DNA from 2 places in the Brassicibacter thermophilus genome. Region 2 is predicted to be linked to the other one. Evidence: a T-box and tRNA genes for the amino acid it is inferred to sense, from the RefSeq annotation. Region 2 holds a T-box; the other holds one or more tRNA genes.
What was found. A T-box is a leader RNA that pairs with one kind of tRNA and senses whether it is charged. The one in region 2 lies ahead of metG (methionine--tRNA ligase), so its partner is inferred to be a tRNA-Met.
Positions count from the first base shown of each region.

Region 1: it has a tRNA-Met gene. The T-box ahead of metG (methionine--tRNA ligase) is inferred to sense a tRNA for this amino acid. The anticodon was not compared.

Region 1 is NZ_AP042446.1:2,128,038-2,136,189, forward strand. Features, by position in the region: gene ACZ41D_RS10170 (S-layer homology domain-containing protein) at 1-1,278, opposite strand, end outside; gene ACZ41D_RS10175 (hypothetical protein) at 1,338-1,889, opposite strand; gene ACZ41D_RS10180 (ribonuclease H-like domain-containing protein) at 2,198-3,208, shown strand; tRNA gene ACZ41D_RS10185 (tRNA-Phe) at 3,337-3,412, opposite strand; tRNA gene ACZ41D_RS10190 (tRNA-Ile) at 3,418-3,494, opposite strand; tRNA gene ACZ41D_RS10195 (tRNA-Ile) at 3,508-3,584, opposite strand; tRNA gene ACZ41D_RS10200 (tRNA-Pro) at 3,596-3,672, opposite strand; tRNA gene ACZ41D_RS10205 (tRNA-Val) at 3,707-3,782, opposite strand; tRNA gene ACZ41D_RS10210 (tRNA-Trp) at 3,817-3,892, opposite strand; tRNA gene ACZ41D_RS10215 (tRNA-Ile) at 3,903-3,979, opposite strand; tRNA gene ACZ41D_RS10220 (tRNA-Ser) at 3,999-4,089, opposite strand; tRNA gene ACZ41D_RS10225 (tRNA-Ser) at 4,095-4,183, opposite strand; tRNA gene ACZ41D_RS10230 (tRNA-Lys) at 4,186-4,261, opposite strand; tRNA gene ACZ41D_RS10235 (tRNA-Gln) at 4,266-4,342, opposite strand; tRNA gene ACZ41D_RS10240 (tRNA-Arg) at 4,348-4,424, opposite strand; tRNA gene ACZ41D_RS10245 (tRNA-Gly) at 4,452-4,525, opposite strand; tRNA gene ACZ41D_RS10250 (tRNA-Tyr) at 4,536-4,621, opposite strand; tRNA gene ACZ41D_RS10255 (tRNA-Thr) at 4,630-4,705, opposite strand; tRNA gene ACZ41D_RS10260 (tRNA-Asp) at 4,707-4,783, opposite strand; tRNA gene ACZ41D_RS10265 (tRNA-Val) at 4,802-4,877, opposite strand; tRNA gene ACZ41D_RS10270 (tRNA-Glu) at 4,881-4,955, opposite strand; tRNA gene ACZ41D_RS10275 (tRNA-Met) at 4,965-5,041, opposite strand; tRNA gene ACZ41D_RS10280 (tRNA-Met) at 5,052-5,128, opposite strand; tRNA gene ACZ41D_RS10285 (tRNA-Leu) at 5,162-5,251, opposite strand; tRNA gene ACZ41D_RS10290 (tRNA-Asn) at 5,259-5,333, opposite strand; rRNA gene rrf (5S ribosomal RNA) at 5,339-5,455, opposite strand; rRNA gene ACZ41D_RS10300 (23S ribosomal RNA) at 5,499-8,152, opposite strand, start outside.
Region 2 is NZ_AP042446.1:98,817-106,968, reverse strand. Features, by position in the region: gene ACZ41D_RS00455 (AbrB/MazE/SpoVT family DNA-binding domain-containing protein) at 1-184, opposite strand, end outside; gene ACZ41D_RS00450 (DNA double-strand break repair nuclease NurA) at 312-1,331, shown strand; gene ACZ41D_RS00445 (ATP-binding protein) at 1,371-3,227, shown strand; gene ACZ41D_RS00440 (nucleoside recognition domain-containing protein) at 3,365-3,940, shown strand; gene ACZ41D_RS00435 (spore maturation protein) at 3,957-4,493, shown strand; T-box leader at 4,566-4,807, shown strand; gene metG (methionine--tRNA ligase) at 4,856-6,802, shown strand; gene ACZ41D_RS00425 (TatD family hydrolase) at 6,887-7,657, shown strand; gene ACZ41D_RS00420 (hypothetical protein) at 7,726-8,022, shown strand.

The DNA of each region.
Region 1 (8,152 bases), 720 kb from region 2:
TGAATTAACTAATATCTTAGTCATAATAAAAACAGCATTATATTTTGATTCCCGGTCAACACAATTTTCTTTCCATTTTTCAACAGCAGGCAACATATTTATAAGGTCATCATTTAAAGCTAATCCTTCATTAAATATTAGCAAAGACTCGTAATCTTTTATATCATCTCTTTTCAAATATTGTTCTAATATCTCTCTATATATATCTAACTTTTCTTCACGTTCTAACTTTCCATATTTGAATATATAATAATCTATTCCTAACCTATTCCAGTAATTATTTTCTTTTAAACTATTTAAAGTATCTAAAGGATTTAAATCATATAAATGCATTTCTTCATATGGAATTCTACCTACTAAATCTAAATATTCTAAACTTGAAATTGCTTTTTTATACAGAAAGTCGTCATTAGTTAATTCTATATTTTCATAGTCGCCAAATAAAGGAGTACTGTCAATATATTCGTTACTAATTAAATATATATCGTTAAGATAGTCGTCTCGGAAGTACTTCATATTCATATATATTCTCCTTATTATGGTAGCTGATTCTCCTCTAGTAATATTTTTTTCAGGCCTAAAAGTATTATCCTCATATCCAGTAATTATTCCATTATCTACCAAATTTCTAATTATATCATAATATTTATATCCATTATCAAGGTCACTAAATTGTTTATTTTTGCATACAATTGGTGGAGTAGTATAAAAATATGTCAATAGAGCTGCTTCTTCTCTAGTAATATATTTATTAGGATAAAATTTATTACCAGGAAAAATATCTTCAAAATTTATTTGCTCATTCTTTCGATCAATATAATTTTTTATAGCTAAAATATCATTGTATGCCCAAAAATTCATGTCTAAATCTTGATATAACAAACCAGTATTAGCTTCTGTTACTTTTTCTGTAATTTCTTCTTTTATGTCCTCTTCTATTTTTCCATAGCCATCTGAAGAACTTGTCCTTAAGGTATCTAATTGAAAATCATCATTTATTTTTGACTCCTCAGACAATGTACTATCCATAACATTACTCTTAATAGCAGTTCTGTATAAAATTGATATAAACTCACTTCTTGTTATATAATTATCAGGTTTAAATGTACCATCTTCATACCCTTTAAATAATTTAACCTCATTTGTTCCCCACATAATGTCTTCTTCAGCCCAATGTCCAAATACATCAAGAAAATAAGTCCCTGCAAATGAAAAATTAGATAAAGTTAATAACATCAAAACTAATAGTACAGAAATCATGTATTTTTTTTTCTCCATATTTGATACCCCTTATATTTATTTTTTTAATTACATAAACAAAATAATTTATAGTAATTTTAACTTTTATTATACTCATCGTAAATTCCAATTATTACTGTTCTATAAGCAAAATAATATAAATCATCGATCATTATTTTTTTTAGATCTTCTTCACTATTTACATTAGGATGATTAGTAATTTCCATACGACTAATTATATCTTTTAAATGTCTAGAAATATATAAATTAAAATATCTAATTGAAATTTCCTTTAATTCACTACAATAGTTATTTTCAACAAGAAAATTTTTTATTTTATTTTCTTGTTTTTTTTCATTAATATTATCTTCATCTATTAATTTATTTTTTATTTGAATATTTTTCCCTTGCCTATACATACTCCACGCTAAGCCGAGATACATAGTACAGTATGTTCTAAGTAATTTACTATCAAGTATAATTCCTATATAACTATGTTTTCTAATATCATTTATAATCATTTGAGTTATTAACTTTGTAGATTTTTGACTAAAATTATTAAATATAAGCATTACATCATTTTGAAATTTATCATTACAAATCTTTTCTGCTAAAGTAAGCTTATATTCTAACAATTCAACTACGTTCATAATATCACCCTCTGTATAATTTATTCATTTCTACTCATTATATCATGCCTTCAACAACCATATAAATAATGTGAAAATATTAAAAAGTATTTTATCTCACATTTATATTATGAACGCAATTTCTAATTTATGTTATAGGCAAACAGGTTTATACTTCAATTCTAACATATTCTCATTCAACCTAGCAAATTAGAAATTTGTTTTAAAAAACTTTATAATTATAAAATATAAAATCTAATAAATAGTCTATAGTAATGTATCCTAATAATCAAAATATATGATATATTAATATTGCTGGAGGTATTTTTATGGAAATAATTAAATTTAATCAAAAAGAAAAAGTGTATATACCACAACATTTAGTAGATAAACTTAACCATAAAAGCTTCTGCTTTATCGATATTGAAACAACTGGTTTTAACCATATGTATAATAATATTATATTAATTGGTTTATTAATTGTACATAACGATAATATTTGTATCAATCAATTTTTTGCAGAGTCTTCAAAGGAAGAATTGGATCTCCTACGTAATTTCATAAAAGTTGCAAATAAAATTGATTATTTTATTTCATATAATGGAAATAATTTTGATATTCCGTTCATAAATGATAGATGCAGCAAATTTGGCTTAAATTTTAATATTAGTAAGGTACAAAGCATTGATATTTTAAATATACTAAAAAATTACAAACAATTTCTTAATGTAGATAACCTTAAATTAAAAACAATTGAAAAGTTTCTCAAAATCAATAGAACTGACACAATTTCAGGTAAGGATGTTATAACCCTATATAAAAATTATGAAAAAAATAATGATTATAATCTTAAAAAACTAATATTAAAACATAATTATGATGATGTCTATAATCTTCAATTTTTATTAAAAATATTTGATTATATCGAAAATAAAATAAGCTTTAATGTCAATATTAGTACTAAATCTCAAACACAATTGCTAAACATAAACATACAAAATGTATTAAACAATCAAAATTATTTCAGTGTTAAATGCAACACTGATAAATTAAATTTAAAAAAACAAATCTATTTTTCTGAAAATTATTCCTTTATTTGGTTACCTATAGATGGTAATTTAACTATTGATTTTGAAATAAGAAAAAGTAAGTTGTCAGATGGAAAAGAATGTTATTATATTAGTCAATATGATTATCCATTCACTAAACATATAGTTGATACTACAAAATATAAGCTGCCTAAAGGCATATTATTAATACAATATGGTGATATTATAGCTTCAGAAAACTTAAAAAATATTATAAAAGCAATACTTAAGCAATCTATGAAATACATATGAAATTTTTTATATTTTAATATTTAATTTAAAACTATTTAAAATTAAATATTAGGAAAATATTTAAATAATTTACAATTAAAATTGATTCATAATAAAAAACCCTATGAAATTAATCATAGGGTTTTAAATGGTGCCCAGAGGCGGAATCGAACCACCGACACGGGGATTTTCAGTCCCCTGCTCTACCGACTGAGCTATCTGGGCATATATGGTGGGCCTTCAGGGACTCGAACCCCGGACCTGCCGGTTATGAGCCGGACGCTCTAACCAACTGAGCTAAAGGCCCTTATTTTAATTTGTGGTGGGCCTGGGTGGACTCGAACCACCGACCTCACGCTTATCAGGCGTGCGCTCTAACCACCTGAGCTACAAGCCCATTCCTTTATATGGTCGGGGTGGAGGGACTCGAACCCCCGGCCCCATGGTCCCAAACCACGTGCGCTACCAAACTGCGCTACACCCCGATAAATAAAGCAATGTTAATTATTAAATTTTTTATGGTGGGCGCAACAGGGCTCGAACCTATGACCCCCTGCTTGTAAGGCAGGTGCTCTCCCAGCTGAGCTATGCGCCCATATTATTGCCCATATTATTAAAGTAACATTTAGTGGCAGGGGTGGCAGGACTTGAACCCACGACATTCGGTTTTGGAGACCGACGTTCTACCAACTGAACTACACCCCTAATGGTGTAATGGTGGGCCTTCAGGGACTCGAACCCCGGACCTGCCGGTTATGAGCCGGACGCTCTAACCAACTGAGCTAAAGGCCCCTATATAATCAACATCCAATGGCGGAGAAGGAGGGATTTGAACCCTCGCGCCCCGTGAAGGACCTACTCCCTTAGCAGGGGAGCCTCTTCAGCCACTTGAGTACTTCTCCATATCTGGCGGAGAGGGTGGGATTCGAACCCACGTGGGCTTGCACCCTAACGGTTTTCAAGACCGCCCCGTTATGACCACTTCGGTACCTCTCCAATGGTGACCCATCGGCGATTCGAACGCCGGACACCCTGATTAAAAGTCAGGTGCTCTGCCTACTGAGCTAATGGGTCAAATTGGCTGGGGTGGCAGGACTCGAACCTACGAAATGCTAGAGTCAAAGTCTAGTGCCTTACCGACTTGGCTACACCCCAACATATGGCGCACCTAGGAGGATTCGAACCCCCGGCACACGGATTAGAAGTCCGTTGCTCTATCCAACTGAGCTATAGGTGCATATTACTTTAGTTTAAATTTTTACTTTGGAGCGGGTGAAGGGAATCGAACCCTCGCAACCAGCTTGGAAGGCTGGGGCTCTACCACTGAGCTACACCCGCATATTTTAAATGGTGGAGGGGACTGGATTCGAACCAGTGAAGGCTGTGCCAACGGATTTACAGTCCGTCCCCTTTGGCCAACTCGGGAACCCCTCCTCAAATAATGGAGCTGGTGAGAGGACTTGAACCCCCAACCTACTGATTACAAGTCAGTTGCTCTACCAATTGAGCTACACCAGCATGGCGACCTGGAAGAGACTCGAACTCTCGACCTCCAGCGTGACAGGCTGGCATTCTAACCATCTGAACTACCAGGCCGCATCATATTCTTTTTTATGGTGGGCGCAACAGGGCTCGAACCTATGACCCCCTGCTTGTAAGGCAGGTGCTCTCCCAGCTGAGCTATGCGCCCATATGGTGACCCTACCGGGAATCGAACCCGGGTTACCGCCGTGAAAGGGCGATGTCTTAACCGCTTGACCATAGGGCCATGTTTTTTTGGTAGCGGCGAACGGATTTGAACCGCTGACACTGCGGGTATGAACCGCATGCTCTAGCCAACTGAGCTACGCCGCCATATTTCGTATGGTTGCGGGGACTGGATTTGAACCAGCGACCTCCGGGTTATGAGCCCGACGAGCTACCAGACTGCTCCACCCCGCGATGTACATTTAATTAATATAATACTTATTTTATTGGTGCCGGGGACCGGAATCGAACCGGTACGATCTTTTAGGGATCGCAGGATTTTAAGTCCTGTGCGTCTGCCAGTTCCGCCACCCCGGCACTTTATTGGCTCCTGGGGTGGGACTCGAACCCACAACCTACCGGTTAACAGCCGGTTGCTCCACCATTGAGCTACCCAGGAATGTCATCCGGCAACGACCTACTCTCCCAGGACGTCTCCGTCCAAGTACCATCAGCGCTGAGAGGCTTAACTTCTGTGTTCGGTATGGGAACAGGTGTGACCCTCTCGCTATCGTCACCGGATATTTTTAAGGCTTGCGCCTTCAAAACTGCACAGTGAATTTTCCTGGTCAAGTCCTCGACCTATTAGTATCACTAAGCTAAAGATATCACTATCCTTACACCTGTGACCTATCAACCAGGTAGTCTACCTGGGGTCTTACTCTTTAAAAAGATGGGAAATCTTATCTTGAGGGTGGCTTCGCGCTTAGATGCCTTCAGCGCTTATCCTTTCCAGACTTAGCTACTCAGCCATGCTCCTGGCGGAACAACTGATACACCAGTGGTCTGTCCATCCCGGTCCTCTCGTACTAGGGACAGCTCCTCTCAAATTTCCTACGCCCACGACGGATAGGGACCGAACTGTCTCACGACGTTCTGAACCCAGCTCGCGTGCCTCTTTAATGGGCGAACAGCCCAACCCTTGGGACCTACTCCAGCCCCAGGATGAGACGAGCCGACATCGAGGTGCCAAACCTCCCCGTCGATGTGGACTCTTGGGGGAGATAAGCCTGTTATCCCCGGGGTAGCTTTTATCCGTTGAGCGATGGCCCTTCCACTCGGTGCCACCGGATCACTAAGTCCAACTTTCGTTCCTGCTCGAGATGTATCTCTCGCAGTCAAGCTCCCTTCTGCCTTTACACTCTACGCACGATTTCCGACCGTGCTGAGGGAACCTTTGAGCGCCTCCGTTACTCTTTAGGAGGCGACCGCCCCAGTCAAACTGCCCAACTGACAGTGTCCCAAGACCGGTTTCACGGTCTCTGGTTAGAATTTCGGCATCATAAGAGTGGTATCCCAAGGTCGACTCCACCGAAGCTGGCGCCCCGGCTTCTAAGTCTCCCACCTATCCTGTACATACGATACCAAAATCCAATGTCAGCCTGCAGTAAAGCTCCACGGGGTCTTTCCGTCCTGTCGCGGGTAACTCGCATCTTCACGAGTACTACAATTTCACCGGATCCCTTGTTGAGACAGTGCCCAAATCGTTACACCTTTCGTGCGGGTCGGAACTTACCCGACAAGGAATTTCGCTACCTTAGGACCGTTATAGTTACGGCCGCCGTTTACTGGGGCTTAAGTTCACACCTTCGCTTTCGCTAAGCGTTCCCCTTAACCTTCCAGCACCGGGCAGGTGTCAGCCCCTATACATCGTCTTTCGACTTAGCAGAGACCTATGTTTTTGGTAAACAGTCGCTTGGGCCTCTTCACTGCGGCTAAATAAGGCTTCATACAGCTAGTGTATTAACCTCTTTTAGCACCCCTTATCCCGAAGTTACGGGGTCATTTTGCCGAGTTCCTTAACAAGGGTTCTTCCGCTCATCTTAGGATTCTCTCCTCGCCTACCTGTGTCGGTTTGCGGTACGGGTACCTGCTCGCTCGATAGAGGCTTTTCTCGACAGTGTGGAATCAGTTAGTTCGCTACTTATTTTTCGCTCCCCATCACCTCTTAGGATTACTTCTACGGATTTGCCTATAGAAGCTCCCTACTGGCTTAGACACACTCAACCAACGGTGTGCATAACCTATCCTCCTGTGTCACCCCATTTCTCAAACGCTTACAGGTAGTACAGGAATCTCAACCTGTTGTCCATCGCCTACGCCATTCGGCCTCGGCTTAGGTCCCGACTAACCCTGAGAGGACGAGCCTTCCTCAGGAAACCTTAGGCTTTCGATGGGTAGGATTCTCACCTACCTTTCGCTACTCATGCCAGCATTCTCTCTTCTGTATAGTCCACCATTCCTTACGGTATAGCTTCAGTCCATACAGAATGCTCCTCTACCGATACATACGTATCCCACAGCTTCGGTGACAGGTTTGAGCCCCGGAAATTTTCGGCGCAAGACCACTCGACCAGTGAGCTATTACGCACTCTTTAAATGAATGGCTGCTTCTAAGCCAACATCCTGGTTGTCTGTGTAGTCTTACATCCTTTTCCACTTAACCTGTACTTAGGGACCTTAGCTGGTGATCTGGGCTGTTTCCCTTTTGACTACGAAACTTATCTCACGTAGTCTGACTCCCAAGAAACATGACTGTGGCATTCGGAGTTTGATAGGTTTTGGTAGCGTATGAACGCCCCTAGACCATTCAGTGCTCTACCTCCACGTCACTATTACTTGAGGCTAGCCCTAAAGCTATTTCGAGGAGAACCAGCTATATCCGGGTTCGATTGGAATTTCACCGCTACCCACAGGTCATCCGATAGCTTTTAAACGCTAAACGGTTCGAGCCTCCACGAAATTTTACTTCCGCTTCACTCTGCCCATGGGTAGGTCACCCGGTTTCGGGTCTACGACATGCAACTAAAACGCCCTATTAAGACTCGGTTTCCCTACGGCTCCATTGCATAGCAACTTAACCTTGCTGCATATCGTAACTCGCTGGCCCGTTCTACAAAAAGTACGCGGTCGTACATAAAAAGTACTTCCACTGCTTGTAAACATAGGGTTTCAGGTTCTATTTCACTCCCCTCCCGGGGTTCTTTTCACCTTTCCCTCACGGTACTACTTCGCTATCGGTCACCAGGTAGTATTTAGCCTTGGGGGGTGGTCCCCCCAGCTTCCCACAGGGTTTCACGTGTCCCGTGGTACTCTGGAATACAGCTAGAATTCATATCGTTTAACTTACAGGACTTTCACCTTCTATGGTGGTACTTTCCAGAACTCTTCAGCTACGATAATCCTTCTTTTATGCTGCATCCACAACCCCAGTAAAGG
Region 2 (8,152 bases):
CATCTTTAGCTTGTCCACAGAATATACATGCTGGTGCATATTTTTTAAGTATAATTTGTTCACCATCTACGTAGATTTCAAGAGCGTCTTTTTCTGCTATGTCTAATGTTCTTCTTAACTCGATAGGGATTACTACTCTCCCTAATTCATCTACTTTTCTTACAATGCCTGTTGATTTCATCATTCTCATCCTCCCATTAGTCTAATATTATAATATCGACTTCTTTCTACAATTAAATCATACCATATATTCCATTTTAAGTCAACAATTTTTAAAAAAAAATATAATATTATCATACGAGGTGTTAAATATGTTAAAAATTAGTAATGAACTTAAAAACAAGTTTATTGAAATCAATGATATATTAAAAGACAGTTATCATCTAATTATTAATACTGATAAAAATAAATTAAGGAACTTCATCCAAAATAATGTTGGGACAATAAAACCTATATCTAGGATGAATAAAGGTGAATTGGAAAACTTCATGCATAATGGAGGTCTTGTTGGAGTTGACGGGTCGAGAAATAGATTAGGAGGTGCATACCCTCACTTTATAGAAGTGTTCCAAGGCTTAGCTAAAAGTTCTATACATAATATAGACCCTATATATGCAGCAGATTTTTACACTCCTTTATGTATGTATAGGGAAATGGATATTTTAGATAAATTAGAAAAGGACAACCCTACAAAAGAAGAGAAGGATTCTTTTATATCTAATTATAAGCTTTCAGCTATAGAAGCTGATGTTGCCATCAAAGGAATAAAAAAATTTAACCCATATGTTATTATGATGGACGGATCTTTAATAAGATATAAAATAGAATGCGAGGATAAATGGAAGGAATTGAGAGAAGAATGTGAAAAAAATGGTATCTTATTATTAGGAGTAATTAAAGACATTAAGACTAATGTAATATCTGATGAATTAATAGAAAATGGTATAATTAATATATCTAAAGGTTATATATTTGACAGAGAAATATTATATGGAGTATTGGACATTGGTGAGATGATATCTATAAAAAAGACTAAAACAGGAAAATTTGATGAAGGATTAGTTTCTGCATTTTTAAGAACATCTCGTGACCCTTCTGTGATAGCTATTGATATGCTTGACAGCCAGGAAAAATATTTAGAAAGCATGGCAAGACTTACATATACCCTTACTCCACAAGGAAGCAGAGGGGTACCATTTTGGCTTGATATAGTAGATAGTGAAGTAAAAATATCAAATGAGATGCTTAATAGATTGGTAGAAAGATATGTTGATAAAGAAATTGTAGAAAAGTTATTTAAATCAGAAAGAAGCAAAAGGACAATGAGATAAATAAAGCTCATTAAAAGAAATATGAAGGAGTTGAGCAATATGAAGGTTGTAGGCATCACAACTCAACAAGAGGTATATATTGGTTCCAATGATAGAAATTTTAGGATAAATGAGATATTGATAATTATGGATAAAAATCAAGGAGAATTAATGGGGGAAGTGGTTGAAACAAAATCCTATAACAGATATATACCTTTAAATATCAATGGGGAAATGGTGGACAGCTCTGTTATAGAATCTTTAAAAGCTATTGGATATGATATAGATGAAGACACTATATATATTGCTAGAGTAAGGCTGCTTAATGAGGCTCAGTACCCTGTAGAAACAGGTTCTGATGTAAGAGTACCAAGATTTGACGAAGTAAAAAGCCTTATGGTAAGTACTTCTCCAGATAAGGGGCTTGTAATAGGAGTAATAAAAAGCACTGAAGAAATGACTAATGGTATGGATAAAAACTTAGAAGATATTGCTCCTATATTTGAGGATGGTTCATTAAAACCTCAAAGGGGAATACCATTTATTTTTGATATTAAGTCTATGCACCAATATCCACATATAGGGATATTTGGTGGTTCTGGTTCAGGGAAGTCTTTTGGTATGAGAGTGATTTTAGAAGAGATAATGAAGTTGAATATTCCAACGATAGTGTTAGATCCTCACTTTGAAATGGATTTCTCAACATTTGCAGACTATTTAGATGAAAAGTATAAATTTGATTTTTCAAATAGATTTAAGTGTTTAAGGATTGGATTTGATGTAGGAGTTAAATTTACTGAACTTTCTACACAAGATTTAAAAAATCTTTTAGGTGCATCTGGTGCTATCTCCGATGCTATGAGTAATACTGTAGATGTTTTGCATAAAAGAAAAGACTCATATCAAAGTTTTTATGATAGGTTGAATATGCTTTCTCAAGCACAAGATTTAGGTTCTATCTCTAAATTAGATAAGATTATTCAATCTGCAGAAACTAATGTAGAGAGGGAAAGATGGTTAAAGTGCAAGGAACTATTTGAAAGATATGATAAGACTTGTCCAAGTAGCTCAGTAAAAGGTGTTATTTGGAGATTAACTAGGCTTTACAATGATGGGGTATTTAGTAACGATATAAAGGCTATTTTAGAAGGGCTAAAATCTGGGAAACTAATAGTTTTACAAGGGAACATACGACTTATTCAAGTTTTTTCAACATATCTTATGAGTAATTTATATCATAGAAGAAGAGAGTACAAAGATGCACAGTATAAAAACAGCGACGCAGAATATTTCCCACCATTTATTATAGCCACAGATGAAGCTCACAATTTTGCTCCTAAGGGATATGATTCTCCATCAAAATCAATATTAAAAGAAATATCACAGGAAGGCAGAAAATATGGAGTTTTTCTTATTCTAGCTACTCAAAGGCCTACTCTTTTAGATGAAACTATAACTGCACAGCTTAATACGAAGCTGATTTTTAGAACAGTAAGGGGCTCAGACATACAAACTATTAGAGAAGAGACTGATCTTACTGAGGAAGAAGCAAGAAGGTTGCCTTATTTAAAATCAGGAGATGTATTTATATCATCAGCTATCAATGGCCGTACTGTAGCAGCGAGGGTGAGGGCAGCTAAAACCTCTAGTCCACATACTTTAAATCCTTTTGATGAATTAGTTAACCAAAGAAATGAAGATCAAGAAAGAATTTATAATCTAATCAAAGATAAACTTCCTATATTAGAGTTGAATATGACTGATGTTGTTAAAGAAATCGAGATTGATTCAAATCATACCATCACCTTAAATGTAGATCATTTAAAAAATTGTCTTGAGGAATTAGTATCTCAAGGTAAAATAACAAAAAAGAAAACTCCATTTTGTATATCTTATGAAGAAAAAAGCCCTATTTAAACTTAGGGCTTTTTGTTATGTTTTTTTCTTATAGACATATATTTTTATAAAGGAGGAACTTGCAAAATTTCTTAAATTATTTTATTATGCAATTTCCTCAATTAATAATTTTTATAGTATTACAGAAATATCCGGTGGTGAAAATTTTGATTAATTATATTTGGGCTTTTATGATTATATTTGGCATAGGTGTAGCAATTTTAACAGGAAATTTAGACGAAATAAATACTGCAGTATTAAATGATACTCAAGAAGCAGTTAAATTTGCTATAGGGCTTACTGGAGTTATGGCGTTATGGCTGGGATTGATGAATATAGCAGAAAAATCAGGATTAGTGAAAAGCTTTAGCAAAGCATTAAGGCCTCTTATTAGACTACTATTTCCAGACATACCAAAAGATCATCCTGCTATAAGTGCAATAGTTATGAATATGGTGGCAAATATGTTTGGTGCAGGCAATTCAGCTACAGCATTGGGGATAAAAGCTATGGAAGAGATGAATAAGCTCAATAAAGATAAAAAAAGAGCGACAAATGCTATGTGTATGTTTTTAGTTATAAATATGTCCTCTGTACAATTAGTTCCACTGACTGTGTTAAAAATAAGAGCAGATGCGGGTTCTATAAATCCTACTGAAATAATCGGTACTTCTCTTATAGCTACAATAGTATCTACAATAGTTGGAATAATATCAGTAAAAATACTTGAATAAGGGAGCTGATATTAATATGGTTAAATTACTCGAAATGATATCTATTGTAATTATTCCCTTTATTATATCTATAATATTAATTCATGGATATATAAAAGGTGTAAATCTTTATGACACATTTGTTGAAGGTGCTAAGAAAGGATTTAGGACATCTATTAGGATAATGCCTTACCTCATAGCAATCTTTTTAGCTATAGGCATATTTAAGCGTTCAGGTACTATGAATATAATTGTAAATATATTTGGTCCTATTGCTAGTTTAGCAGGTATACCAAGTGAAGTATTGCCTTTAATGATTATGAGACCAATATCGGGCAGCGGTTCTCTAGCTATAGTGAGAGATATAATTACTACTTTTGGACCTGATTCTTTTCCTGGGAGAGTAGCATCTACTATGATGGGTTCTGCAGAGACTATATTTTACACTATGGCTGTGTATTTTGGAGCAGTTGGAATAAAAGATTCAAGGCATGCTCTTCCTGCAGCTTTATTATCACACCTTGCATCTGTCATAGCATCTGTAGTTATATGTAGTTTTGTATTTGGAAGATAAACTTTTAAAAATCCTCTTGACAAAAAATAATTAGTTATGTATAGTTTTTAATAAATAGGAAATATTATCTTAATAAAGGTTATGAAGGGAAGAGTAGGCTTTAGTATTAACTAAAGAGAGCCAGGTTAGGTGAAAGCTGGTGTTAAGAATAAAGCTGAAGATGGCCCCTGAGCTGTACAGCTGAAAGTTTAGTAGGCTGTAACGGGATTGTATCCGTTATATTTACAAGGTTATGTTAGTAACCTATCAAGGCATAAGCTGTGAGGCTTATGTAAACTAGAGTGGTAACGCGGAGTATAACCTTCGTCTCTATATAGAGACGAAGGTTTTGTTTATTAAAAAATATTTTAGGAGGGAATAAAATGACAAAGACTTATTATATTACAACACCATTATATTATCCAAGCGATAATCTTCATATAGGACACACATATTGTACTGTTGCTGCAGATACTTTTGCTAGATTTAAAAGGCTAACAGGATATGATGTTAAATTTCTTACAGGTACAGATGAACACGGTCAAAAAATAGCAGATAAAGCAAAAGCTAAAGGATTAACCCCAAAAGAATATGTAGATTCAATAGTAAAAAATATAAAGGAATTGTGGAAAACACTTGATATAAGCTATGACATATTTATTAGAACTACAGATAAGCAGCATGAAGAGGTAATTCAGAAGATATTTAAGAAATTATATGATCAAGGAGATATTTATAAAGGTGAATATGAAGGACATTATTGTACTCCTTGTGAATCTTTTTGGACTGAAAGTCAGCTAGTAGACGGCAAATGTCCTGATTGTGGAAGAGATGTTAAACTAGCAAAAGAGGAAGCATATTTTTTCAAGCTATCAAAGTATCAAGATCAGATATTAAAGTATTTTGAAGAAAATCCTGAATTTCTTCAACCTGATTCGAGAAGAAACGAAATGATAAATAACTTTTTAAAGCCAGGGTTAGAAGACTTATGTGTATCTAGGACTACTGTAGATTGGGGTATCAAGGTGCCTTTTGATCCTAAGCATACAATATATGTATGGTTCGATGCTGTATGTAATTATATTACTGCATTAGGCTATCTTACCGATAATGATAGTGATTACAAAAAATATTGGCCAGCTGATATTCATTTTGTTGGGAAGGAAATAGTAAGATTTCACACTATTATTTGGCCAGCTATATTGCTTGCATTAGGGGTTGAACTTCCTAAAAAAGTATTTGGTCACGGTTGGATTTTATTTGAGAATGACAAAATGTCAAAATCTAAAGGAAACGTTATCTATCCAGAACCACTTCTTGAACTTTACGGAATAGATGCATTAAAATACTTCTTACTAAGGGAATTTTCCTTTGGCCAAGATGGGTCTTTTGCTAGAGTGAAATTTCTACAGAGATTAAACTCTGACTTGGCTAATGACTTAGGCAATCTAGTAAGTAGAACTGTAGCTATGATAGATAAGTACAATGGAGGAATTTTACCAGAGGCTAAAGTAGAAGGAGAATATGATGAAAGCTTAAAAAATCTAGCAATATCTACAGGAGAAAAGGTAGATAAATATATTAATAAGCTTGATTTTAGCAATGCTTTAGAGGAAATATGGAAACTTATTAGAAGAACAAATAAGTATATAGATGAAACTACACCTTGGATATTAGCTAAAGATGATAGTAATAAGGATAGACTTGATACAGTATTATATAACTTAGCAGATTCTTTAAGGATAATATCTGTATTAATTAGACCGTTTATGGAGAAAACTTCAAATAGCATTTGGAGGCAATTAGGTATAGATAACGGTCAAGGAACTTCATGGGAAGAAATATCACAGTGGCATAAAATACCTTCTGGAGTAAAGGTAAGAAGAGAAGGTTCACTGTTCCCAAGATTAGATGTAGAAAAAGAGCTTGAAAGGCTAAATAAAGTTAATGAAGAATTTATTGCTAAAAGGCAAGGAAATACAAATAAAGAGGAAAAACAAGATGAAGACTATATCACTATTGACGACTTTGATAAACTAGACTTAAGGGTAGCTAAGGTTTTGGAAGCAAAAAAACACCCTAATGCTGATAAATTATTAGTAATACAACTTGAAGTAGGGGAAGAAAAAAGACAGGTAGTATCAGGTATAGCTAAATATTATAAACCTGAAGATTTAATAGGGAAGAAGGTTATATTAGTATATAATTTAAAACCTATTAAATTGAGGGGAATAGATTCACATGGAATGATTTTGGCAGCAGGAAAAGGGAAGAAGCTGACTTTAGCATCTGTTTTAGAAGACATAGAAAGTGGAGCAAGAATAAGTTAGAAGCTTTAGAGCAATGAGGTTAATTTAAATAAGCCTGTGGGAAATCAACTTTCCCTGATAATCTTAAATTAAGGGGTGCTTAAAATGCTTATTGACAGCCATGCTCATTTAGATGATGAGAGATTTGATGAAGATAGAGATAAAATAATTAAAGATTTGACTAAAGATGGTATTTCTCTTGTGATAAATCCAGGTGCCGATATAGCTTCTTCAGTTAAGGCTATTTCCCTATCAGAAAAATATGATAATATATATGCAGCTGTTGGTGTTCATCCTCATGAAGTAGAGGATATGGATAATGATACTTTATTGGTGTTAAAATCTCTTGCTCAAAAAGAAAAAGTTGTTGCTATAGGGGAGATAGGTCTTGATTATTATTATGACAATTCTCCTAGAGATCTACAAAAAAAATGGTTTAGAGAGCAGATAAGATTAGCTAAAAAGATAAAATTGCCCATAATTGTTCATGATAGGGATGCTCATAAGGATACCTTTGATATTATAAAAGAGGAATATGATGATACTTTAAGAGGTGTTTTGCACTGTTATTCTGGAAGCTTAGAAATGGCAAAAGAATACATTAAGATGGGATTTTATATATCATTTGCAGGTCCTGTTACATTTAAAAAAGCAAAAGTACCTAAAGAGGTAGCCAAAGAAATACCTTTAGAAAACTTATTGGTAGAAACTGATTCTCCTTATTTGACTCCTGAGCCTAAAAGAGGGAAAAGAAATGAGCCATCAAATGTTAGATATGTTGCAGCCATGATTTCTCAATTAAAGTCAGTAGATTTTGAAAAGGTGGCTAACTATACTTCTAAAAATGCTAAGGAACTGTTTTCAATTAACAAATAGTAACCATAACTGTCTCTTTTCATATAATGTTAATAAGTCAATTTAAAATAAAGGAGTTGAAAAAGTTGATGAGAAGAGACAGGGATCGCTATAAAGAACCAGAAAAAAAGCCTGAGGAATGTCCAGAAACTCCTGAATATCCTCAATATCCAATGTACCCAATGTATCCAACATATCCAATGTATCCAACATGCCCAGGTATGCAGCCAATGCCTGGAATGGGGCCAATGCCTGGAACACAACCAATGCCAGGAATGTGCCCATTTATGAATCCATATTATGGGGGATATATGTACCCTGTGAACCCTAATTATCCTATGAATCCCATGTATCCTATGCTGGATGATACAGACGTAGGAGTATAGCTTGTAATAATTGAATTAAAAAAATGAAGCCAAAAAACATTAGCAGTTTTTGGCTTCATTTTTTTTGCAAGTTTAAATTCAACTATATAACTTGCATAATTTTGACCTTGTAGTAATTATGCAATTTCAT